DNA from 4 places in the Massilia sp. FBCC-B171 genome. Region 1 is predicted to be linked to each of the others. Evidence: predicted binding sites of a transcription regulator. Region 1 holds the regulator's gene; each other region holds the start of a gene.
What was found. Region 1 encodes sigma-54, which starts transcription at its own class of promoters, with help from an activator protein. Its sites were predicted from a motif close to TGGCANGNAANCTGCTTT; they were not measured.

Region 1 (4,765 bases):
AAGGTGATCTGATGAGCAGCTCAGCAACCACCCTCGTCACGCCCCTGGCCCACATCGAACGCGCCGCGCGCGTCAAGGTCATGATCTTCGACGTCGACGGCATCCTGACCGACGGCAGCCTGACGTATGGCCCGGACGGTGAAATTACCAAGACCTTCAACGTGCTCGACGGCCTGGGCATCCAGCTGCTGCAAAAGACGGGCGTGGCCACCGCCATCATCAGCGCCCGTAAATCGCCGATCGTGGTCGCGCGCGCGAAAGACCTCGGCATCACCCACGTCTGGCAGGGGTTCCACGACAAGCGCATCGCCTTCGCCGAACTGCTGGCGCAGCTGAGCCTGACCGCCGAGCAGTGCGGCTACATCGGCGACGACGTGATCGACATGCCGCTGCTCTCCAAGGTCGGCTTTGCCGTGACGGTGCCGACCGGGCACCCGGAAGTGCAGCACCGCGCGCATTACGTCACCAAGGCCGGCGGCGGACGCGGCGCCGTGCGCGAAGTGTGCGACATGGTGATGCGCGCTCAGGGCACGTACGAACAGGCGCTTGCGCCTTACTTCGCGTGATGACCGCATGGCGACCTACGTGAACAAACGCACCGCGCACCGCTGGCGTACGCTGGCGCTGATGCTCACGGCCGTGTTCTTCGCTTTCGGCAGCTTCTGGCTGCTGCAGGCCTTCGATTCCGACGACACGCCGGGCATTGGGAGCAGCCTGAACGAGCCGGATTACATCGTCGAGAATTTCAGTTTCGTGCGCATGACGGACAAGGGCGTGCCGCGCTATGTGATGTCGGGCGCGCGCCTGGCCCACCATCCCGAAAACGATGTTTCGGATGTCTCGAAGCCGATCGTCGAAAGCATGGACCCCAGCCGTCCGCGCATGACCATCCATTCGGACCGGGGCCAGGTCTACCATGGCGAGAACCGCGTCGAGTTGATGGGCAATGTCGACATCAAGCGTCCGGCCACGCCGAAAAGCGAGGCCCTGCACGCGCGCACCGAGGCGCTGACCCTGCTGGCCGACGAAGAGATCGTGAAAACCGACCGTCCGGTCCAGATGACCCTGGGCGCGGCCACGGCCAACGGAATCGGCATGGTTGCCGAGAACCCGACCCAGAAGCTGCACCTCGGCGGGCGCGGCCAGATCGTCTATCCGCCGCGTCCAGCGCAGGCGCCACCCAAATAACAGGAACGAGCTCAATGAAAAACAGCTTTCACAATATCGTCGCCGCCGCTTTCTTCTCGCTGCTGTCGCTGTCGGCGTCCGCCGAGCGTGCCGACTCGCTCAAGCAAGCCGTCATCTCCTTCGATTCGCTCGACGTCGACGAAGTCACGCAGACGCGCATCCTGACGGGCAACGTCATCCTCACGCGCGGCACGCTGACCATGAAGTCGGACCGCGCGCTGGTGAAAGAAACGCCGGAAGGCTATATGAGCGTCACGCTCACCGCGGGCCCGGGCCGCGTCGCCACCTTCCGCCAGAAGCGCGACGGCGGTCCCGACCTGTGGATGGAAGGGCAAGCCGAACGCATCGAATACGACGAGCGCGTGGAAGTGGTCAAGCTGTTCTCGAAGGCGGTGGTGAAAGAGCTCGAAAATGGACGCCTGACCAACGAACTCGATGGCGCCTACATCTCCTACGACAGCCGGCGCGAAGTGGCGAGCGTGCGCAACGACCCGAGCGGCGAGAGCAAGGTTGGCGGCGGACGCGGCACCCTGATCATCGCACCGCGCCGCACGGCGCCCGCCGCCGCGCCGGCCGCCGCTCCCGCGGCCGCCACGCCGGCGCCGAGGGCGGCTGCCCCTTCGACTTCAGCGGCGGGCAAGCAATGATGATGAAAGACGTTGCCGACACCCGCAGCACCCTGGTCGTGCGTGGCCTGCAAAAAAGCTACGGCAAGCGCCTGGTCGTGCGCGACGTGTCGCTGGAAGTGGGCTGCGGCGAAGTCGTCGGCCTGCTCGGCCCCAACGGCGCCGGCAAGACCACCTCGTTCTACATGATCGTCGGCCTCGTGCCGTCGGACGCCGGCACCATCGAGATCAACGGCGCCGACATTTCGAGCCTGCCGATCCACCGGCGCGCGGTGATGGGTTTGTCTTACCTGCCGCAGGAAGCCTCGGTGTTTCGCAAGCTGACGGTGGAAGACAATATCCGCGCCGTGCTCGAACTGCAGCACGACGAGAACGGCAAGGCCTTGAGCAAGGCGGCGATCAACGAGCGGCTCGATTCGCTGCTGGGCGAACTGCAGATCGAAAAGCTGCGCGAGAACCCGGCGCTGTCGCTGTCGGGCGGTGAACGCCGGCGCGTCGAGATCGCGCGTGCGTTGGCCACCAACCCGCGCTTCGTGCTGCTCGACGAACCGTTCGCCGGCGTCGACCCGATTGCCGTGATCGAGATCCAGCGCATCGTGCGCTTCCTGAAGGAGCGCGGCATTGGCGTGCTGATCACCGACCACAACGTGCGCGAGACGCTGGGCATCTGCGACCGCGCCTACATCATCAACCAGGGCGCGGTGCTGGCGTCGGGACGTCCCGACGACATCATCGCCGACGAGTCGGTACGGCGCGTCTACCTGGGCGAACACTTCCGCATGTAGTCTACGAACGGGCCATGAAACAATCCCTGCAACTCCGGACTTCGCAGCACCTGGCGCTCACGCCGCAGCTTCAACAGTCGATCCGGCTGCTGCAGCTGTCGACGCTCGAACTGCACCAGGAGATCGAGCAAATCCTGTCCGACAATCCGCTGCTCGAGCGCCTCGACGATCCGCTCGACCACTCGGTGCGCCTGCTGGCCGACGGCGCGATCAACGACGCGCCGCCGCAGGCGCCCGAAGCGCCCGCGCCCAACGGTGAAGACGCGCCCCCCGCGCCGGACGCGGGCGAAGGCGCGGAGGGCGGCGGCGAGGTCGAACGCGCCGACGCCGACGCCGACTGGGGCGAGGGCACGCGCAGCGCCGGCAGCGAGAACGACGACGACGGGCGCCCGCAGCTGGGCGGCATCGGCGTCACGCTGCGCGAGCACCTGATGGAGCAGGTGCGGGTGACGGGCGTGACCGACCGCGACCGCGTGCTGGCCGAGCTGGTGATCGACGCCATCGACGACAACGGCTACCTGGAAGAGCAGTTGGATGAGATCCACGCGCGCCTGCCCGAGGAACTCGAGATCGAGATGGATGAGCTGCGCTGCGCGCTGGCGCTGGTGCAAAGCCTCGATCCGGTCGGCGTCGGTGCGCGCAGCGCCTCCGAATGCCTGGCGCTGCAGATCCGCAGCATGCCGGGCGTGCCGCTGGTGACGCGGCGCATGGCCCTGAAAATCGTCGAGGGCTATCTCACCTGGTTCGCGCAGCGCGAATTCAACAAGCTGAAAAAGGCGCTCGACTGCGACGACGAAGACCTGCGCGAAGCGCAAGCGGTGATCCGCCAGTGCAATCCGCATCCCGGCGCGGCCTTTGCATCGAGCGTGTCGGGCTATGTCGTTCCGGACGTTATTGTCCGCAAGACGAAGGGCGGCTGGGCCGTCACGCTGAACAACGAAGTCATGCCGCGCCTGCGCGTGAACAACGTGTATGCCAACCTGCTCAAGGGCGGAAAAGGCGAAGGCCAGATGAGCGCGCAGCTGCAGGAAGCGAAGTGGCTGATCAAGAATATGCGCCAGCGCTTCGACACGATCCTGCGTGTTTCGCAGGCAATTGTGGAGCGTCAGCGCAACTTTTTCAGCCATGGCGCGGTTGCGATGCGTCCCCTTGTGCTTCGCGAGATTGCTGATACACTGGGTCTGCACGAGAGCACCATTTCTCGTGTAACAACTCAGAAATTCATGCTGACCCCGCACGGCATGTTTGAGCTGAAGTATTTCTTCGGAAGCCACGTCGCCACCGAAGCGGGGGGCGAAGCATCGTCTACGGCGATACGGGCGCTTATCGCGCAGCTGACAGGAGCAGAGGACCCAAAGAACCCATTATCCGACAGTAAGATCGCGGAAATGCTCGGGGAACAAGGCATGGTCATTGCGCGCCGCACGGTTGCCAAATACCGCGAGGCACTCAAGATTCCTCCCGTCAGTCTCCGCAAATCCTTGTAACAGCGGCCCCAGGCGCGACCCAAGCGCGAATGCGGCGCCGCGCATTTATCTAAGGAGTGTGTATGAATCTCACCATCAGTGGCCACCACCTCGACGTCACCCCCGCCATTCGTGAATACGTACAGAACAAGCTCGAACGCATCACCCGCCATTTCGATCAAGTGATCGATTCCCACGTGATCCTCGCCATCGACAATCTCACCGAAAAAGACAAAAGGCAAAAAGCCGAGATTAACTTGCGCCTGTCCGGCAAGATGGTGCACGTGGAAAGTGTGGCGCACGACCTGTATGCCGCCATCGACCTGTTGATGGACAGGCTGGATCGTCAGGTGATGAAGTACAAGTCGATTCTGAAAGACCATGGTCACGAGGCGCTCAAGCGCCGTCCTGAAGGCGGAGAGGCCGCTGCTGCGTTCTGATCAGCACTGAGCACCGTCTGAACGAGGGCGCCGCAAGGCGCCCTTTTCAATTGCGCGTGCGGGTAAAATGCATGTCTCTTCAACCATGCTACCCACCATGACCGATCACGTCCTGACCCGCGTTGCCAACGGCACCGGCATCATCACCCTTGACCGTCCGAAAGCCCTCAATTCGCTGTCGCTGGCGATGGTGCGGCGCCTGACCGAGATTTTGCTGGCCTGGCGCGACGACGCGTCGGTGGCCGCCGTTGTGCTCACCA
Region 2 (4,765 bases), 2.5 Mb from region 1:
TCAGCGCGATGCGCCCATCGTCGGCCAGGCAATCGATCTCGCGCGCCACGTAGTCGCCGGCCACCATGTCCAGCACCACGTCGACACCGCGCCCGCCGGTGAGTTCCTTCACCACCGCGACAAAATCCTCGTCCCGGTAATTGATACCGCGCTCGGCGCCCAGCTCTTCGCAGGCGCGGCATTTGTCTTCGCTGCCGGCGGTGGCGAACACGCGGTGTCCCATGGCCGTGGCCAGCTGGATCGCGGTGACGCCAATGCCCGAGGTGCCGCCCTGCACCAGCAGGGTCTCGCCTTCGGACAATTGCGCGCGATCGAACACATTGGTCCAGACGGTGAAGAAGGTTTCCGGCAGCGAGGCCGCTTCCACCATCGAGAGGCCGGCCGGCACCGGCAGGCACTGCGCGACGGGCGCGGCGCAGTATTCGGCATAACCGCCGCCCTGCACCAGCGCGCAGACCATGTCGCCTTTCTTGAAACCGCTGCCCTCCAGGTCGCCGTCGACGATCTCGCCCGCCACTTCCAGGCCCGGCAGGTCGGAGGCGCCCGGCGGCACCGGATAGTGGCCCAGGCGCTGCAGCACGTCGGGCCGGTTGATGCCCGCCGCGTGCACCCGGATCAGCACTTCGCCGGCTTTGAGTTCAGGCATCGGCCGTTCGCACGGCTTGAGCACCTCGGGTTTGCCCGGCTGGGTGATTTCGATTGCGCGCATGGGTAGGCCTCCGCTTGAGAAAACAACAATTGTACGTCAGCGCCCGATGCCGCGTTGCCTGCTGAATTGTTGCTCGAAAGCGAATGTATTCCCTATTGCTGTGCTCAAACGCAAACAAATTCTTCAATGCATCAGCTAACTGCGGAACTTTAGAGCTCGCACAACGATCTCGTCCGTAGCCACCTTGTCCGCCCTATTCCCGCCGCATAGATTGGAGGACGCCGGCTCAGCAGTCGAGCCGCCCCGACCAATCACCGAAGGAGCACGATCATGCCTTTGTCGCCTGCTACCCTGTCCGGCTTCGCCCGCCGCACCCTTGCCGCCTTCGCGCGCCCCCTGCCTGCCAACCGGCCGCGCCGCGGCCTGCTGCTGGGCGCCGCCGCGCTCGCGTTCGCCCTCGCCCTGCCCGGCCAGCCGGCCGGCGCCCAGGACTGGACCACCGAGCGCTGGACCGGCACCTGGGGCACCGCCCCGGCCGGCCCGCCGCTGGCGGCCAACCTGCAGACCTTCACCGACCAGACCTTGCGCCTGATCGTCCACACCAGCATCGGCGGCAACCGCGTGCGCATCCGCGTGTCCAACGAATTCGGCGCCACGCCGCTACGCATCGGCGCCGCCCGCATCGGCATCCGCGCCGCCGGCTCGGACGTCGCGCCCGGCACCAACCAGGTCCTCACCTTCAGCGGCAGCACCTCGATCACGATCCCGCCAGGCGCCCCGGTGCTGTCCGACCCGGTCGAACTGAACGTGCCGGCCCTGAGCGACCTCGCGATCAGCCTTTACCTGCCCGGCACGGTGCAGGCCACCACGATCCACAACACCGGCCTGCAAACGAATTATGTGTCGCTGGCGGGCGACCTCACGGCCGCCGCCACGCTGCCGGTCCAGCGCACCCTCACCGCCTGGCCCTTCCTGACCGAAGTGGACGTCGACAGCGCCGGTCCGGCGATCGTGGCCCTGGGCGACTCGATCACCGACGGCACGCGCAGCACGGTCGACACCAACAACCGCTGGCCCGACTGGCTGGCGCGGCGCCTGCAAACGGTGCGCGACCCCATCCTCGGCATCAACGCCCGCCTCGGCGTCGTCAATCGCGGCATCAGCGGCAACCGCCTGGTGAGCGATTCGCCGAACCCGCTGGCCGGGCGCAGCATCCTCGAGCGTTTCGACCGCGACGTGCTGGCCACCGCCGGCGTGCGCTACATGACCCTGATGATCGGGATTAACGACATCGGCAACAGCCCGAACACGAACCCGATTGCAGCAAGCGAGCTGATCGCCGGCTACCGCCAGGTGATCGCGCGCGCCCATGCCAAGGGCATCGCCGTGTTCGGTGCGACCCTGACGCCGTTCGAGGGGGCCGGCTATTACTCGCCGGAGAAGGAAGTGGTGCGCCAGGCGGTGAACAGCTGGATCCGCAGCACGGACGAATTCGACGGCGTGATCGACTTCGACCTCGCCACGCGCGACCCGGCCCATCCGGCGCGCTTCCTGCCGGCCTATGACAGCGGCGACCATTTGCATCCGAACGATCTGGGCTACCAGGCGATGGGCAATGCGGTGCCGCTGGCGCTGTTCCGCTCGCCGGGCGCGGCGCTTCTCAAACCTGCATTGGCGAGATAGGACAGCTTGATGAGGGCTGACGGCAAAGGCCGCAACCAGGCCTTTGCCGTGTCGAGAAACTTTACATTCGGCCTGAGCCTTGCTGACCGTATTTACGCAACCCTTTGATTTTTCATAAAGTTTTCCTACGGGCACGTTTATTGCTGATACGTAATCGTTCTGATCATAAAACAACTATTTAGGGAATGTCATGAAAATCAAAGCACTAATCGCCTCCGCCATCGTCCTGCTCACCAGCGCCGCCGCCAATGCAGGCACCATCGCCTACGGCACCGGCGACCGTAACCCATGGGATCAGACGACCAACGATGCCGCCATGAACGCCGCTTTCGGTGCAGGCCAGTGGTCGAAAACCATGGGCTTTTCGACCGCGATATTCGCAGATGCCGACTTCGTTTTCCTCGACGGCAGCGACTCGAACGCGGACGCCTTCAGCAGCTTCCTCGCAGCCAATAACGATATCGTCACCAGCTACGTCAGCAATGGCGGCCGCCTGTTCCTGAATGCGGCGCCCAACCAGGGCGGTTCGTTTGACTTCGGCTTTGGCGTGCGCCTGACCTATCCAGGCTTCAGCAACTACGTGTCGGTGACCGAAGCGGGCATCGCCGCAGGGCTGACCCAGGGCGGCATCGCCACCGGGTACTCGGGCAACGCGTTCGGCCACGCCACCGTGAGTGGCGCCATCAGTGACCTGATCAACGATGGCAGCAATGGCATCGTATTTGGCGCCATGCAGTACGGTAAGGGTTTCGTTGCTTTCGGTGGCCAGACCACCGACAACTTCCACTCCCCGAACGCCGACGCGCGCACCCTGCTGGTCAACGAACTGCGCTATGTCGCCAGCGCCGAGACGAATGACGTCCCGGAACCGGCATCGCTGGCACTGATCGGCATGGGCCTGCTGGCCGCCGGCGCCGCCCGCCGCAAGGCAAGCGGCAAATAAGCCGCATGCCGGGCCGCCACGGCCCGGCTTACTTGCCGATCAATACCGGCTCGTCGAAACCCAGCTCCTTCATGCGCGGCAGCTGGGTTTTGGCGTCGCCCACCACCAGCCACACCATCTTCGACGGATCGAGGTATTTCTGCGACAAGGCCTGGATCTGCGGCAGCGTCATGGTCTTGACGATCTGCTCGCGCTCCTTGACATAGTCGGCGCGCCAGCCGTACTTGCTGATGTTATCGAGCATGCCCAGTTTGGCCGCCGAAGTCTCGAAGGCGCGCGCATTGCTCTTGACGAGGAAGTTACGGGTCGTTTCCAGGTCCGCCGCCGAATAGGTCGGCGCGTAATCGGCCAGGATCTGCTTCACCAGCTGGGTCGACTCGAGCGTCACGTTGCTGCGCACGCCGCTGGCGATGACGAAAGGCCCGGCGCTCTTGCTGCCCGAGAAATTCGAATTGATCCCGTAGGTATAGCCCTTCCCTTCCCGCAGTTGCTGGGTCAGGCGCGACGCGAAACCGCCGCCGCCAAGGATGTAGTTCATCACGACGGCCGGGTAGTAATCAGCGTCGGTGACCGCCAGCGCGCGATAGCCCACTTGCAGCACCGATTGCTTCGCATCCGGCACGTCGACAAAGTAGACGCGCGCCGGCGCCCGCTCCGCCGCGCTGGACGCCGCCGGCAGCGCCACTTCCTTCGCCTTCCAGTCGCGCGCCAGGCCCGCCAGGGAACCGGCGATGGCCGCTTTCGGCAAGGCGCCGACCACCTGCATGCGTGCGTTCGACGGCGTCAGGTTGGTCTTGTAGTACTGCTTCAGGTCGTCGATCGTGATTGCGTTCACGGTCTCGGAGGTGCCCAGGATGTTGCGCGAACGCAGATCGTCCTTGGCGTAGACCAGCTTGTTGAAATTGATGCTGGCCAGGGCGTTCGGATCGGCCTCCTGCTGGCGGATCTGGCTCAGCACGCTCTGCTTGATCAGGGCAAATTCCTTCTCGTCCCAGCGCGGCTGCAGCAGGATCTCCTGCACCAGGTCCAGGGTCGCACGGTAGTTGCGTGCCAGGGTGGTCACGCTGATGCGCACATCCTCGGTGCGCGCGGCCACGTTGATCGTCGCGCCCAGCTGCAGGATCGCCTCTTCCAGTTCCTGCGGGGTTTTGTTCGCGGTACCCTGCGTCATCATGCGCGCCATCAGGTTGGCCACGCCCACCTTGTCGAGTTGGTCCAGCAGCAGGCCGCCGTCGATCGCAATCTCGAACTGCACCAGCGGCACTTCCTTGTTCTCGATGCCGACCACGCGCATGCCGTTGGCGAGCGTTGCGTTCCACACCTGCGGCACCTTCACCTCCAGCGCTTTTCCGTACGCAGGCTCCTTGCTGCGATCGAAGGTCGATGGGGTCTTCACGTAGTCCGCATTCGCGCTCGGATCGACCGCGGTCTCGGCGCCCTGCACCACGCGTTCCTCGACCACTTCCGCCTTGTTTGAGCCGCTGAGCGCC
Region 3 (4,765 bases), 260 kb from region 1:
GTGACCGAATCGAGTTCGCCCAGCGGCCGGCCCTCGAAGCGCTTGCGCAGCGGGTCTTCATCGGGGCCGCCGGGGTTGTCGTTCGCGGCCACCATACCGAGCACGCTGCCCAGCACCGTATTCGGACGGTAAGTCGCGAGCCCTTTCAAACCGGCGCGCCAGGCTTCCAGGTAGAGGCCGCGAAAATCGGCGTACGGATAATCGGCGGGGACGTTCACCGTCTTCGAAATCGAGGTGTCGATGAAAGGCTGGACCGCTTCGAGCATGCGCAGGTGGTCGTCGGCGCTCATTTGCAGGGCGGTGACGAAGGGCGGCGGCAGCGGGCCGCCAGGCCTGGCCTCGGGATACAGGCGCAGGTACAGGCGCCAGGCATGGTCCTGCACCTCGTAGGCGCGCATCGAATCGTCCGGCATGCGCTTCTTGCGCTGGTAAGTCCAGGAATAGGCCGGCTCGATGCCGTTCGAGGCATTGTCGGCGAAGGCCAGCGCGATGGTGCCGGTCGGCGCGATCGAAAGCAGGTGCGAGTTGCGGATGCCGTGCTGGCGGATCGCGTCGCGCAGCGCCTGCGGCAAGCGCGTGACGAAGCCGCCTTCCAGGTAGCGCTCGGGATCGAACAGGGGAAAGGCGCCTTTTTCGCGCGCCAGGTCGATTGAGGCGGCGTAAGCGGCGTCGCGCAGGTGCTGCGCGATCGCCGCGGCCAGCGCGCGTCCTTCGGGCGCGTCGTAGCGCAGGCCCAGCATGACGAGGGCGCTGCCCAGGCCCAGGAAGCCCAGGCCGATGCGGCGCTTGGCTTGGCTTTCCGCCGCCTGCTGCGGCAGCGGCCATTCGGTCGCGTCCAGCACCAGGTCGAGCATGCGCACCGCGACGGCGGCGACCTCGCGCATGCGTTCGAAGTCGAAACGGGCGTCGCCGCTAAAGGGCTGGTCGACGAAGCAGGTGAGATTCACCGAGCCGAGGTCGCAGCAGCCGTAGGCGGGCAGGGGCTGTTCGCCGCAGGGATTGGTGGCGCGCAGCTGCTCGCAGTACCAGAGGTTGTTTTCCAGGTTCATGCGGTCGATGAACAGCACGCCCGGCTCGGCATGGTCATAGGTCGAGGCCATGATGCTGTCCCACAGGCTGCGCGCGCGCACCTCGCGCCAGACCCAGAGGCCGTCGTCGGTCTGGCGCGCGCCGGCGCGAATCAGTTCTTCGCCAGGTTCGGCGCGGTGCACGAGGGGGAACTGGGCATCGGCTTCCAGCGCGTGCATGAAGGCGTCGCTGACGCCGACCGAGATATTGAAATTGGAGAGGGCGCCGCGGTCCTTGGCGGCGATGAAGCGTTCGATGTCGGGATGGTCGATGCGCAGCACGCCCATCTGGGCGCCGCGCCGGGCGCCGGCCGATTCGACCGTGCGGCACGAGGCGTCGAACAGTTCCATGTACGAGACCGGGCCGGAAGCGCGCGAACGGGTGCCGTGGACGACGGCGCCGAAAGGGCGGATGGCACTGAAGTCGTAGCCAACCCCGCCGCCGCGGCGCATCGTCTCGGCCGCCTCGGCCAGCGCCGTATAGATGCCGGGCAGGCCATCCTCGACACCGGTGACCGAGTCGCCCACCGGCTGGACGAAACAATTGATGAGGGTGGCTTTGAGGTCGAGGCCGGCGGCGGAGTTGATGCGCCCGCCGGGAACGAAGCCCTGTTCCTGGGCCCAGAGGAAGCGCTCGGCAAATTCGGCGCGGCGTTCGGGCGCCTCGCGCGCAGCCAGGGCGCGGGCTACACGCAGGCGGACGTCGGCGACCGTGGTTTCGTCGCCTTTCGCATATTTCTCGCGCAGCACGTCAATCGAGACCTCTTGTGGAGGCATGACCGTGCCGAGCAGTTTGTCTGTTGCATTCATGGCGCCGCCTCTAAAGAGACTACACCGGCAGCGCAATTACAGCTTGGGAGCCGTCTCCGTCAGCCGCGCTTCCAGCTCGGCCACGCGCAGCTCGAGCGCTTCGAGCTTTGCGCGCGTCTTTGCCAGCACCTGGGCCTGGATGTCGAATTCTTCGCGCGTCACCAGGTCGAGCTTGGAAAAGCCCTGGGTCATCATCGCCTTGACGTTCTTCTCGATGTCCTTGGCAGGCGCGCTGTCCATCGCCTGGTTGATCTTGCCTTGCAAGTCATTGAAGAAATTATTCATGTCCATCAGTCCTGGTCAGCGAGGCGGCGCACCACGGTGGTGCGCGGCGACCTCGTTTAGTGCATGGCGGCCGGTTTTCGCGGCGCCGCGCACTCAATTTTGTTGATTACCTACGAAAGTGGGGCAGGTGGGCGAAAAATCAAGCACATGAGATGCCCCTGTGAGCTGGCACGCATTCTGCTACAGGATGAATAAAGCTGCAACTCAGGCTAACCGAGACACCACATCCATCCAAACAAGGGGAATCGTCATGAAGAGCAAGTTTGCAGGTAGTGCAGCGTTAGCGCTGGCAATGATGGGCAGCGCGCAGGCGCAAGAGACGCCGGCTCCCGAGCACCAGCTCAGCTACAACGCGGCGCTGACCAGCGAATACCGCTACCGCGGCCTGTCGCAGACCCGCTTCGACCCGGCCCTGCAAGGCGGCGCCGACTATACCCACAGCCCGAGCGGCCTGTATGTCGGCACCTGGCTCTCGACCATCAAGTGGACCAAGGACCTGGGCGGCGACGGCAATGTCGAAGTCGACGTCTACGCCGGCAAGCGCGGGCAGCTGACAAGCGAGATCAGCTACGACGTCGGCGGCCTGTACTACTGGTATCCATCGAACGACCTCAATCCGAACGCGAACACCTTCGAGCTCTACGGCCAGCTCGGCTTCGGTCCTGCCTATGTGAAGTATTCGCATGCGACCACGAACCTGTTCGGCACGGTCGACAGCAAGCAGAGCGGCTACCTGGACGTGGGCCTGAACCTGCCGATCACGGCCGTCGAGGGACTGACCCTGAACCTGCATGCCGGCCGCCAGCGCGTGAAGAACAATGGCGCCCTGTCATACAACGACTACAAGATCGGCCTGACCAAGGACCTGGGCTTTGCCAGCGTCGCGCTGGCCTGGGTCAAGGCTGACACCGACGCGTATCTGAGCCCAACCGGCCGCAACCTGGGCAAATCGGCGGCAGTGATTTCCATCTCAAAAACTTTCTGAAAGAGGCCATGCGATGAAACTGATTACCGCCATTATCAAGCCCTTCAAGCTCGACGAAGTGCGTGAGGCGCTGTCGGAAATTAACGTGCAGGGCATGACGGTCACCGAAGTCAAAGGCTTCGGGCGCCAGAAGGGCCATACCGAGCTCTACCGCGGAGCCGAGTACGTGGTCGACTTCCTGCCGAAGATCAAGATCGAAGCGGCCGTCGACGACGCCGTCGTCGACCAGGTCATCGACGCCATCCAGAGCGCCGCGCGCACCGGCAAGATTGGCGACGGCAAGATCTTCGTGTCCGACCTCAACCAGGTCATCCGTATCCGTACCGGCGAGACCGGCAACGACGCACTGTAAGGGGATTTCAAAATGAATCGAACAATGACAAAAATCCTGGGCGCCGCACTGGCGTTGGGTCTTGCACTGCCGGCCTGGGCCGCCCCTTCCATCAACAAGGGCGATACCGCCTGGATGTTCGTCGCCACCCTGCTCGTGATCATGATGTCGATCCCGGGCCTGGCCCTGTTCTACGGCGGCCTGGTGCGCGCCAAGAACATGCTGTCGATCCTGCTGCAAGTTTTCATGGTGTTCTCGATCATCATCGTGCTGTGGTGCCTGTACGGCTATTCGCTGGCCTTCACCGGCGGCAGCGCCTTCATCGGCGGGTTCGACCGCGCCTTCCTGAACGGCATCTACGATCCGGCCGCGGGCGTGTTCAGCATGGCCGCCACCTTCAGCAAGGAGACGATGATCCCCGAGTTCATCTTCGTCGCCTTCCAGGGCACCTTTGCCGCCATCACCTGCGCCCTGATCGTCGGCGCCTTCGCCGAGCGCGTGCGCTTCTCCGCGGTGCTGGCCTTCGTGGTGCTGTGGTTCACCTTCGGCTATATCCCGGTCGCCCACATGGTCTGGTTCTGGGCCGGTCCTGATGCGATCACCGACGCCGCCACCCTGGCAACCGTGACCGCCGACGCCGGCTGGCTGTGGCAGAAGGGCGCCCTCGACTTCGCGGGCGGCACCGTGGTGCACATCAATGCGGCAGTGGCCGGCCTGGTCGGCGCCTATGTGATCGGCAAGCGCGTCGGCTACGGCCGCGAATCGATGGCCCCGCACTCGATGACCATGACCATGATCGGCGCCTCGCTGCTGTGGGTCGGCTGGTTCGGCTTCAATGCCGGCTCGGCACTGGAAGCGGGCGACATCGCCGCGCTGGCCTTCATCAACACCCTGCTGGCCACCGCTGCCGCGACCGTCTCCTGGACCATGGGCGAGTGGATCACCAAGGGCAAGCCATCGATGCTGGGCGCCGCCTCGGGTGCCGTCTCGGGCCTGGTGGCCATTACCCCGGCCTGCGGTTTCGTCGGTCCGATGGGCGCGCTGGTGATCGGCCTGGTCGGCGGCATCGTCTGCCTGTGGGGCGTGAATGGCCTGAAACGCCTGCTGCGTGTCGATGATTCGCTCGACGTGTTCGGCGTGCACGGTGTCGGCGGCATCGTCGGCGCACTGCTGACCGGCGTGTTCGCCGCGCCGCAACTGGGCGGGCAGGGCATCTGGGATTACGTCACCAACAAACCCTCGGCTGACGTGTATTCGATCGGCCACCAGGTCTGGGTGCAGGCCCAG
Region 4 (4,765 bases), 470 kb from region 1:
GCGGGCGAAGGCGCCAACCTGGCGGTGCAAACGCCGGCGCTGCGCCGCCACCTGCTGAGCCAGGGGTATGCCTGGGCAGCCTCGAGCTACAGCAAGAATTACTATGACGTGCGCGCCGGCGTCGAAGACACCAATGCGCTGGCGATCGCCTTTGTCGACATCGCGCGCCAGAACGGCCGCACGCTGGCGGCCCCCTTCAAAACCTATATTACGGGCGTGTCGATGGGCGGGCACATCACGGCCGCCGCCGTCGACGAGGAAAACATCGCCACCGCCGTCAACCGCATCCGCTACAACGGCGCCGTGCCGATGTGCGGCGTGCTGGGCGACACCGAACTGTTCGATTATTTTGCCGCCTACCAGACCGCCGCCCAGGTGGAAGCGGGCATGCCTGCGACCAGCTGGCCGGTGGCGAACTGGGCGACCGTCGGGCCGCAGGTGCAGGCCAAGCTGTTCTCCAGCTTCCCCGGCGGCACCCCGAACGGGCCGGCCGTGCCGACCGCGCAGGGACTGCGCCTGAAGCAGATCGTCCAGAACCTGACCGGCGGACCGCGCCCGCTGTTCGACTTCGCCTACGCCGGCCCGCTGCAGAACACCGTCTGGGGCACCTTCGGGCGCGACGGCAAGGTCAACGGCATCCTGAACGAGGACGCGGTGTCCACCCGCGACATCGTGTTCCAGCTCGATGCCGACCCGGCGCTCAGCGCCGAAGAGCAGGCCTATAACGCGGCCATCTTCCGCGTCCAGGCGGCGCCCGAGGCCAACCGCCTGCGCCGCGACGGCCTGCGCTGGATTCCGAAGACGAACGCCCAGATCAAGGTGCCGGTGGTGACCATTCACACCCTGGGCGACATGTACGTGCCCTTCAAGATGGAGCAGATTTACAAGCGTCGGGCCGACGCCAACGGCACCTCGGGCCTGCTGGTGCAGCGTGCGATCCGCGGCATCAGTCACTGCGACTTCACGATCGCCGAGCAGGTCTCGGCCTTCGAAGCCATGGTCAAATGGGAGCAGCAGGGTGTGAAACCCGAAGGCGACGACGTCCTGACGCCGTCGGTGGTGGCCGATCCGAAGTACGGCTGCAAATTCAGCGACAACACCGCTTCCCCGGACGACAGCGCCAACCTGCTGAACACGAGGAGGACGCTGCCGCAGTGCAGTGGCACCTGACGCACGCTGCCTTGTGAACCCTGAACGCCGGCTTTGACGCCGGCGTTTTTTTTGATCCGCCGCTGGCTCGGAACTTGCATCAGTAAAGACGACCGAACGCGAAAAGGATCGTCGAATGCTGCTTCGAAACGATTTACTCGAATACGCCGGGGATGCGCGCACGTTGCGGATCCTGTGGATCGACCCGAACCACAAGCTGGTCTACACCTTTGCCCTGGGCGTGGTCAGCGCCAGCCCGCAGCAAGCGTCGTTCGACGTGCTGGCCGCCGACCTGCGCGAGCGGCGCGCACGCCTGCTCGCAAGCGACGCCTGGCGCACGAGCGTCGATCCCGCCACGCTGCCGCCCAGCTACCTGGCCTTGCGCGAGAATGCCTGGGCCATCGTCAGCATGCTCACGCGCGAGGAGCCGGCCATATATGAGGCGCGCCGGCGCGGCCGGCTGATTGCGGCCTGCTGCCTGGCGCACGGCGTCTCGGCGCCCACCGTTTACCGCTACCTGCGGCGCTACTGGGAACGCGGCCAGCATCCGGACGCCCTGCTGCCCGACTATGCCAACTCGGGCGCACCCGGCAAGACCCGCGGCGCGAACGCCGGCGTCAAACGCGGCCGGCCCAGCAAATCCGGGGCGCCCGGCCTGAACGCCGACGGCCCCTTGCGCGACACGATGCGCGCCGCCGCCATGCGTTACGCCGCCACCCACGAGCGCTTTTCCCGGCGCGCCGCCTACCGCCAGATGCTCGACGATTATTTCGGCGCCAGCCGCCACGCCGCGCCCAGCTACGGCCAATTCAGCTACTGGCTCGACCGCGACGCCCTGCTCCCCAGCTGATTTCTTTTCCAGCAGTCCCGAGCGCCTTCCCACGTGCCTCGCACGGCGGAAGGCGCTCTGTTCTTCGATGATGCGTTTTCGCAAAAAAATGCTATCCCGGTGCGGGGCGAATCAAATTGGTGCAGCGCATCATTTAACAGCCGAGGCGGGTAGCGTGCGGCCATCCCAGAGCGCCTGGAACGTCCTGAAAAACAAAGTGTACCCCGCAAAATAGAGTCTGTTTGCCGCCCCGGGCCCTCCGCCACCGCCTCGCCCGCCTGGACCCTTTGGCATAAATACATTGTTTTTCACGGCGGTCGCGCGCTGCCTTTCTGGCCGAAACAACATTGTTTTTCCAGTGGCCGGAGCCGGCTTCAGCAGCGATTTTGGCACGCCGCTTGCTATGTCTTTCCTTGTAACAACACGGAAAGAGGTGAGGTATGCGTAGTTCGAACACAGCAGGTACGCGGCGCGAATTCCTGTACCGGGCAGCGGCGGTCGGCGGCTCGGCACTGTTACTCAATACGATGAACGCCTGGGGCATGGGCATTGCGTCCCGGGCAGCAGTGCCGCCGGCGCTGAGCGGCAGCGGCAAGGGCAAGAAGGTCCTGATCCTCGGGGCGGGCCTGGCCGGGATGACGGCGGCCTATGAACTGGGCAAGCTCGGTTACGACTGCCAGGTCATCGAAGCGCGCGGCTTTGCCGGCGGGCGCTGCCAGACAGCGCGCAAGGGTTTCAAGCTGCAGGAGCTGGGCGGCGAGATGCAGGAATGCCGCTTCGACGCCGGGCAGTACATCAACCACGGCCCCTGGCGCATCCCGATGCACCACCAGTCGACCCTGCATTACACGCGCCTGTTCGACGTGCCGCTCGAGGTCATGGTCAACGATAACGACAACGCCCTGATCTATCTCGAGCAGGGCGGGCCGCTGGCGAAGCGGCGCCTGCGCGGCGCCCAGGTCAAATCGGACATGCGCGGCCACGTCGCCGAGCTGCTGGCGAAATCGGTCAGCAACGACCGGCTCGACGCCCAGATGAACGCCGGCGACAAGGCCCTGCTGCTCGACTACCTGGCCAACGAAGGCCACCTCGATGCCGGAGATTTGCGCTACAAGGGCCGCAGCGGCCGCGGTTTCAAGACCAATCCCGGCGCCGGCGTCAGCCCGGGTCCCGGCGAAGCCTCCGATCCGCTCGGCTTTCGCGACCTGCTGGCCTCGAAGGTGGGCAAGGTCTACAGCGCGGTGCAGGACTTCCCGATGCAGGCGACCATGTTCCAGCCGGTCGGCGGCATGGACGCGATCGCACGGGCCTTCGAAAAACGCGTCGGCCGCCGCATCCGCTACAACAGCGAAGTGCAGACCCTGCGCCAGGACGCAAGCAAGGTGACCGTCACGGTCAAGGACAAGGCCAGCGGCAAGCTGGCCAGCATCAGCGCCGACTACTGCCTGTGCACGATTCCCCTGTCGGTGCTGCGCATGCTCGACACCGATTTCTCGCCACGCTTCAAGGACGCGGTGAAGGCGGTGACCTATATGCCGGTCGGGAAGATCGGGCTGCAGATGAAGCGCCGCTTCTGGGAAGAGGACGACCAGATCTACGGCGGCCACATCGTCACCGACATCAAGGGCATCAACACGATCTCGGTGCCTTCCTCGAACTGGCAGCAGAAAAAGGGCGTCCTGCTCGGCTACTACAACTACATGCTCGACGCGATCGAGGTCAGCGCATTGAGCCCGCCGGCGCGCGCCGAATTCGCGCTCGCCGCCGGCCAGCAGATCTTCCCGGCCTACCGCAGCTCGTTTGAATCGTCCTTCTCGGTGGCCTGGCACCGCGTCCAGTACAACCTGGGCGGCTGGGCCGAGTGGACCGAGGAAAGCCGCAAGGCGGCCTACCCGATCCTCAACGAAGGCGAGGGCCGCATCCTGCTGGCCGGCGAACACCTCAGCTACCTGACGGGCTGGCAGGCCGGCGCCATCGAATCGAGCTGGCAGCAAATCGAACGCATCCACGCGAGGGCGCAGGCATGAACATCCAGTCACTCTTCATCGGCATCCTGCTCGGTGGCGCATCCATGAACGCCGGCGCGCAAGCCATGGACGGCAAGGCGCTGTTCGCCAAGAACTGCGCCGCCTGCCACCAGGCCAACGGCAAAGGCATCCCGGGCGCCTTCCCTGCCCTGGCCGGCAATGCGCTGGTGCAGGGCGCGCCGGCCGAGGTGACCACAGTGCTGCTCAAGGGCCGCGGCGGCATGCCGGACTTCAGCGCCAGCCTGTCGGACGCCGACATCGCCCAGGTGCTGACCTATGCCCGCGCCAGCTGGGGCAACAAGGCCGGCGCCGTGCCCGACACGGAAGTGGCCACCCTGCGCGCGGCGCTCCAGGCCGCGCAGGCCGGCACCGCACGCCTGAGCAACAAGCATTGAACCCCTTATTTAACCAGGAAAGCGCCCCATGAAAACACGCCTCACTACCCTCTTCGCCGCCCTGCTGTGCGCCACCGTCCTGCCGGTCAGCGCCCAGGAGATCGTGCGCCACAAAATTCCCGGCTCCGATTTTCCGATCGCCCAGGCCGTGACCCTGCCGCCCAACGCGACCATCCACTTCATCAGCGGCCAGGTCCCGCCCGTCGTCGACAAGGCCGCCCCCGGCGATTCGCTGGCCGCCTTCGGCAACACGAAGCAGCAGACCGTCGGCGTCCTGAACAAAATCCGCGACATCCTCGCCGGCATGGGTTTGACGATGGGCGACGTCGTGAAGATGCAGGTCTTCATCGTCGGCGACCCGACCA

Region 2: NMB41_RS08500 (PEP-CTERM sorting domain-containing protein) is a predicted target of sigma-54. The motif match lies at 2,462-2,479, and genes of this name have one in related genera.
Region 3: NMB41_RS21135 (TorF family putative porin) is a predicted target of sigma-54. The motif match lies at 2,329-2,346, and genes of this name have one in related genera.
Region 4: NMB41_RS24260 (flavin monoamine oxidase family protein) is a predicted target of sigma-54. The motif match lies at 2,366-2,383, and genes of this name have one in related genera.

What each region holds. Positions count from the first base shown of each region.
Region 1 covers NZ_CP101443.1:4,907,721-4,912,485, reverse strand. Annotated here, with positions in the region: gene NMB41_RS22310 (KpsF/GutQ family sugar-phosphate isomerase) at 1-12, shown strand, start outside; gene NMB41_RS22305 (KdsC family phosphatase) at 12-566, shown strand; gene lptC (LPS export ABC transporter periplasmic protein LptC) at 586-1,188, shown strand; gene lptA (lipopolysaccharide transport periplasmic protein LptA) at 1,203-1,835, shown strand; gene lptB (LPS export ABC transporter ATP-binding protein) at 1,838-2,599, shown strand; gene NMB41_RS22285 (RNA polymerase factor sigma-54) at 2,614-4,086, shown strand; gene hpf (ribosome hibernation-promoting factor, HPF/YfiA family) at 4,149-4,505, shown strand; gene NMB41_RS22275 (enoyl-CoA hydratase/isomerase family protein) at 4,603-4,765, shown strand, end outside.
Region 2 covers NZ_CP101443.1:1,870,460-1,875,224, reverse strand. Annotated here, with positions in the region: gene NMB41_RS08510 (NAD(P)H-quinone oxidoreductase) at 1-709, opposite strand, end outside; gene NMB41_RS08505 (SGNH/GDSL hydrolase family protein) at 980-2,332, shown strand; gene NMB41_RS08500 (PEP-CTERM sorting domain-containing protein) at 2,523-3,275, shown strand; gene NMB41_RS08495 (M16 family metallopeptidase) at 3,304-4,765, opposite strand, start outside.
Region 3 covers NZ_CP101443.1:4,647,040-4,651,804, reverse strand. Annotated here, with positions in the region: gene NMB41_RS21145 (adenosylcobalamin-dependent ribonucleoside-diphosphate reductase) at 1-1,877, opposite strand, end outside; gene NMB41_RS21140 (accessory factor UbiK family protein) at 1,914-2,168, opposite strand; gene NMB41_RS21135 (TorF family putative porin) at 2,413-3,147, shown strand; gene glnK (P-II family nitrogen regulator) at 3,161-3,499, shown strand; gene amt (ammonium transporter) at 3,524-4,765, shown strand, end outside.
Region 4 covers NZ_CP101443.1:5,374,824-5,379,588, forward strand. Annotated here, with positions in the region: gene NMB41_RS24250 (alpha/beta hydrolase) at 1-1,170, shown strand, start outside; gene NMB41_RS24255 (hypothetical protein) at 1,286-1,999, shown strand; gene NMB41_RS24260 (flavin monoamine oxidase family protein) at 2,419-4,005, shown strand; gene NMB41_RS24265 (c-type cytochrome) at 4,002-4,400, shown strand; gene NMB41_RS24270 (RidA family protein) at 4,429-4,765, shown strand, end outside.